One region of the Synechococcus sp. BDU 130192 genome, then DNA from elsewhere that is predicted to be linked to it. Evidence: riboswitches for the same ligand, from Rfam matches in the RefSeq annotation. Region 1 holds a riboswitch; the other holds the start of a gene.
The links. A riboswitch is a leader RNA that binds a small molecule or an ion and turns the genes downstream of it on or off. The one in region 1 is predicted to bind cobalamin.
Positions count from the first base shown of each region.

Region 1 (3,127 bases):
TTAGCAAAGGCAGAAAAAGATCGGGACAATTGCAACGTCACCTCTGCTTCTAAACCTTGATTGCGGGCTTTCCGGACATTTTGGGGAGTGAATGTCCCAAGATCAAAAACGATGGCATCATCGAGGGTGTTATTAAAATAAGTCAGCCGCACCAAAGCACGATCCGAAAAACGGTGGTCAACACCCAGATCAAAACTATTCCCCAGTTCCGGCACTAAATCAGGATTGCTAAACCCCGGGAAATAGAGATCCACGGCAGTCGGCACCCGGAAATTGCGGGCATAGTTACCCCGAATGCGAGTTGATTCTCCCACTTGCCAGGCAAACCCTGCGCTGGGTGATGTGACTGAACCATCGGCCAAACTATTAAAGTCCTGGCGCACGCCCAGATTTAAAGCCAGTTCCGGAGCGATATCCAGGCCATAGCGAGCAAAAATTGCCCCTTGACTGAGATTTTCGTCGTAACTAAAGCCAAATACGCCAGGATCTTCTGCTTTTGCAGTCAAATAGCGATAATCAAAACCATAGGTGAGATTTTGGGTTTCATTTAGTTGCCAATTGTGCTGAATCTGGGCACCAAAAGAATTATTCTCATAGCGGGCATCTGTGCCGCCAAATTGAGTATTAAAGAAGCGAAAATCATTTAAGTCAGCAAATAATTTTGTCGTCAACAGAGAATCATCACTATTCCCTAGGCGAGACTCTAAATCCAGCGACAGCAGCCAGTTGTTATCATATTGCGTTGCGTCCGGGCTTGGGAAATCTACACCACTCGGAATTTCTAAATCCTTACTGCTGTAGATGCCGTTGAAGCGCAACCGGTGGCGATCGCCTAACTGATTAACCACCTGGAGATTCACGTTTTGAATATTCGTCGCCGCATTATCCCGGACACCCGACAAACCCCGCGCCGCAATGTCATAGTCAAAATCATTTTCTGCGGCGGTTCGGTCATAGGCCAGTCGCACTGCCTGGGTTTCCGAGCCAAAACTTACCCCAACATTTTGGCGATTGTAGCCAAAGCTCCCCAGATCGACCCCAGTTTCTACTGCAACTGGTTGGTTAAATCCGGGTTGGCGCGTCACAATATTGATCACGCCGCCAATGGCATTGGAACCAAACAGCACCGAACTGCCCCCAGGGATTAATTCAATGCGTTCAACATTATCGGTAGTCAAATTAGACAGATCAAAGTTCCCTGAATCGAAACGATTCAGCGGCCTGCCATCAAGCAAAATTAATGTTTGGGAAGAACTATTAGCCCCCCGAAAAATCTGAGAACTTTGGGCACCGAGGCGAGATCCAGCCGTGCTATCAATAAAAATCCCAGGGAAATATTTCAAGGCTTCGTTGACGGTGCGATACCCTTGGGCTTCAATTTGCTCCCGGTTAATCACATAGGCCGCACGGGTTGCATCTTGAACCGTTTCTTCCTGGCGCGACGGAGCATATACAGGTTGATTTAATAGCTGGTCAATGACCGTTAGTTCAAAATCAACGGTCTCTTGTTCATCATCTAGATCGTTCTCTTCTTGAGCAAAAACAGCGATACTACTACAGAGAAAACAAAGAATAGTAAAGCAAATCGTCTGGGGCGTAAAAAATGACGTCATCTAAGAATATTTTGGGCTAATTTCTAATGTAATGAAGGGAGAATTCGTGAAGCAATGGCAAGACTTTTAAGTCATAAAAAGCCTTGGTCAATAACCTTAAGAAAAGCAAAGCAGTTGAGCGATTAACATATCGTCGATTTTTTTCTGGTTTGCCAAAATCAATGCATTTCTCAACCTCATTGAATGAGGCCAATGCTGATGGAATAACGGGTTAAAGCAATGTTTAAGACAAACTCGCTAACGAGACTGGGTTTGCTGATTGCGGCGATATTGCAGTCTCAGAAGATAGAAATTATGGGCAGCAGAAAAAGACTGGGTGCTAAAAGAAAACATCATCCGTACCTCGCAGATGGGTAATTACTAAAACGTTTACACTTGGCTCGGCGGGCATTCTGACTTAGAAATTGCTGAAAATTTCCTTACAGCTGCGGGACAGCGACGGATTTGCACCGTTCTTTCCCCATTGCTTTTATCGGCTGATCCCCGATAAAACCGAACAGAGTCTAATTATATAGCAGGCGATCGCCCCCAATGTAAATAGATTTATGAAGTCCCCTTGAGCCTTGGGAGAAAAGCACCTTTAGGGATTAAGCAGGGCCGTAATGTGGGGGATAATCTGGGCGTGGTTGGTCAATAAATAATCCAGGCGATCGCTAATCAGCGACAAAATTAAATCCTCGTAGGTCATCCCCTCTTCTGATAGTCCCTGGGCAACCAAGCTGGTGACGTTGGCAGCGGGCCGCTTAAGATCGGGCTTGGGATTGGCCTCTAAAATTTGGATATTTCCCATCGCATCCATCCGGGCATCGATACGAATTAAGGCATTTAAACTAAATTCCCAGTAGACTTGTTGGGCGAGTTTTGCTAGCTTTTTTTTGGCTGAGTCACTATCATCTAAAAAGCGAATTCTTTGGCCTGTAATTGCCTTTTTATCCATCGAGGTAAAAATCTTTTCATCGGCTTCTAAAAGACGCTCTAAAATCGAAAACGTAAAGGGAAATTCTAATTTTTCAAACCGCCCTTGACGATGGCGCACATAGCCACACACAGAGACACAAAATTCGCGCCCGGTTAAGAAGGGTTCAATCAAAGCGGTGTTGTGAGTTTGCTGATGTATGTTGGCGATCGCCTCACCGAGATCCTGGGGCTGATCCACAAAATGAATGTTCAAAGAGGCACGACCAGACACGGGTTTAACCAGAAAACTGCCCTGGTAATCGCCAAAAGTCTGTTGGAAACGAGCGTTGTCCTTGGCAGTAAATTGCCCCTGGGCTGGATGCCAAATCATGAACGGCGCAGTGGGAAAACCGAGCCCTTGCAGTTCCCGTTTAAAGCTGTGTTTATTATCTAAAATCGAGCTATTTAAAGGGTTATGGCCGATATAGGGTACCCCCAACATTTCTAAAATTGCCGGGGTGTGGCAGACGGGATTGTAACCCTGAACCCCACCGGTATTCAGCCAAGCCAAATGAATTTGATTTTTCCGGAGGCGATCGCCTAAGGTGGCATCATCG
Region 1 is NZ_CAWNNO010000060.1:124,348-127,474, reverse strand. Features, by position in the region: gene AACT35_RS14190 (TonB-dependent receptor) at 1-1,613, opposite strand, end outside; cobalamin riboswitch at 1,979-2,125, opposite strand; gene AACT35_RS14185 (D-alanine--D-alanine ligase family protein) at 2,194-3,127, opposite strand, start outside.

Region 2 (3,127 bases), on a different contig from region 1:
CAATCCCCCAAAACCATAGAGGGGTAGCCAAACTTCTTTCCGGAGACTTCCTTGCCAAAAAGGTGGTACCAAAAACTTTCTGACCCCACGGGCCAAACTTGATAATAAAACCATGCAAAATTACCTACCCTTTCACAGTAAATAGAGGGAAGTGATTGGTAACTGACAGTCGTTGTCTGGGAATTCTGATTTACGGTGCGATCGCCGTGCTTCAGTCTTCTTCCGATGCTGACGAGGTTAGCTGACGGGCTAGGACTGGAAGATGTCCCTTTTCTATGTATCCCAGAAAATAAGCCCCGGTGTCTTCCCGGTTGGGTTGACGGGTGGTTCCCCCGCTTCAAGGCTTCGTAACCTTGAACTAAGCTGACTTACTCAGTTGGCCTATAAGCTAGCATTTCTCCAAGGACTTTGTAAATTACCGTAGGGATCAAAAAATCAAAAATCCAATCAAGCCCAGGGGACTGAACTCCCTTTGCCTCTGCCAGGAGATATCCCATTGGGGGGCGATCGCTGGGAGATTTTCGGCCCAGCGCTTCAGATCCAACGCCCATGCAATTCCATCGAGCACGGGCTTCCCTGTGGCCAGACCCCACCGGGCGTTTCCTGGGCTTGCTTCAAAATTCCCAAAATCCTGACTTCCACTCGTGAGTTGACCCTATTGCCGCAACAGTCACCACAAGATTTATCTTTGAGATTTCCTTAAAATTAGCGACTCTTTTTGGCACTTTTAATTTTCAACAATCCTCAGCATAAATTTATGATTTGTCTGAAGAATATTCGCCTTTAGCACTAAGAATATGAATTCAATGATATTATAGAATCTACTTTCGGTTCTAGTGGGGATCAGCCACTAGAGGAAACGGGGAAAGAGCAGTGAAAATCTGCCGCTGTCCCGCAGCTGTAAGCCAGTTTTAGCGCTGTAATTTTAGGGGTCATTGTCATGGTCAATCTAAAATTAAGCCCTAAAAATTGTGTAAGTCAGAATGCCCGCCGATCGCCAACCACCTTCTAAAACATCTGCGAGGTACGGATGATCACTGTTTTAGTCTTGGCACGTTCAAGAACGTGCCGCCATAGAAGCGTTTCGAACAAGCTTCTCCCCCAAGTCTTCAAAACCACTCAGGCATCACTGCCAAAATATTCCTAACGATTTTGTCGATTAAGTTGTGGTCATTGGCGCTGTTTCGATTCAGGGCCTGGGCGTTTTTTGCTGCCTCAATTTAATGGGCGATCGCCTTTTTCTTTTTAGTTTGTTTAATCCCTAAATGGGGTAATTTTTTGCTGCATTCATAGCATTAGTTTTCCCAGGTTAGTGGTCAAGCTTCCTAACAATTTGCCGTTCAATTTTTTAGCATCAAATTCATTCAGGACAATACATAATGACGACATTTCAAACAATGACTCTCGGCTATGCTCGCATGGGTAAACGCCGGGAACTTAAGAAAGCATTAGAAACTTTTTGGGGCGGAACTTCTAGCGCAGATGAGTTATTGGCCCTACGGCAGGATCTTGAGGTCAAAACCTGGCAAGCACAGTTAACGGCGGGCATTGATCGCATTGCCGTAGGGGATCAAACCCTCTACGACCATGTCCTAGACTGGACGGTGCGTTTGGGGCTGATTCCCCGGCGGTTCCAGGGTTTGAGCGGGCTTGATCGCTACTTTGCCATGGCTCGGGGCCGGGATGCTTTACCCGCGCTGGAAATGACCAAGTGGTTCGACACTAACTACCACTACCTGGTGCCTGAGATCGAAGACAAGATGCAACCCCTGGGAAACTTTGGGGAATTTTTGGCGATGGTGCAGCGATCGCAAGCCGTTTTGGGCGATCGCGCCGTACCCGTAGTCCTCAGTCCGGTGACCCTCTTGGCCCTGAGCCGCCACAACGGGGATTTGATGGCTTGGTTGGATCAGTTACTGCCGCTATATGTCGATCTCCTAGGCCAGCTCAAAGCCCTGGGGGTAAAGGAAGTCCAACTGCATGAGCCAATTTTGGTCACAAGCCAAGCCACCGATCTCAAGGCAGCGGTGCAGAAGACTTATCACCAACTAGCCGGAGTCGGCTTGCCCATACAGCTAATCACCTACTTTGATGACCTGGGGGTGAACTATGGCTGGGTGACGCAGCTACCTATGGCAGGGATCAGCTTAGATTTTACCCGGGGTCACAACTTAGATCTGCTGATATCCCAAGGATTCCCCACCGACAAAATTCTGGGGGCGGGGGTCGTCGATGGACGTAATATCTGGCAAATTCATCCCGATATCACCTTGGCATTGTTGAAAAAATTACAGGCGATCGCCCCCAACTTACGGGTACAGCCATCCGCCTCACTGCAGTTTGTCCCCCACGATGCCACCTCAGAAACCCAGTTGCCTGAACCCTTACGCCAGGTTTTGAGCTTTGCGGAACAAAAGTTGACGGAGGTGACCTTTCTCGCTCGCACGTTAGCTGGTGATGAGACGACGACCCAACAAATGGCCATTGAGCAGCAGTGGCAAACCTTTAAGCAGTTCAATCCGCCAAATGTCGCAGTGCAGAGTGCAATCCAGAAATTGACTGCAACAGATTTTCAGCGATCGCTCCCCTATGACCTCCGTTTAGCCAAACAGATCCAATTGCCTCCCTTGCCCACCACAACCATCGGCTCCTTCCCCCAAACGAAGGCTGTACGTCAGTTGCGAGTGAAATACAAAAAAGGGGAGATTTCCCAAACAGACTACCAAGCAGCGATCGATGGGCACATTGTCGATTGCATCAAGCTCCAGGAAGACATCGGCTTGGATGTGCTGGTGCACGGGGAATTTGAGCGCACCGATATGGTGGAATATTTCGGCCAACAACTGCAAGGGTTTGCCTTTACAGTCCACGGTTGAGTACAGAGCTATGGCAGCCGTTGCGTGCGGCCACCGATTATCTATGGTGATGTTTCATGGCTCCAGCCGATGACGGTGCGAGAGTTTCAGGTCGCCCAATCCCTAACGAACAAACCAGTGAAGGGTATGCTCACTGGGCCAGTGACGATGATCAATTGGTCGTTTACCCGCACTGATATTCCCCGCCGTGACCAGGCAATGCAAATCGCCCTCGCCCTACGGAAGGAAGTAGCGAGCCTAGAAGCGGCTGG
Region 2 is NZ_CAWNNO010000003.1:70,282-73,408, forward strand. Features, by position in the region: gene ntrB (nitrate ABC transporter permease) at 1-114, opposite strand, end outside; cyclic di-AMP (ydaO/yuaA leader) riboswitch at 212-375, opposite strand; cobalamin riboswitch at 812-1,009, shown strand; partial or broken gene metE (5-methyltetrahydropteroyltriglutamate--homocysteine S-methyltransferase) at 1,380-3,127, shown strand, end outside.
Region 2: linked by a shared signal. The riboswitch ahead of metE (5-methyltetrahydropteroyltriglutamate--homocysteine S-methyltransferase) and the one ahead of AACT35_RS14190 (TonB-dependent receptor) in region 1 are both predicted to bind cobalamin.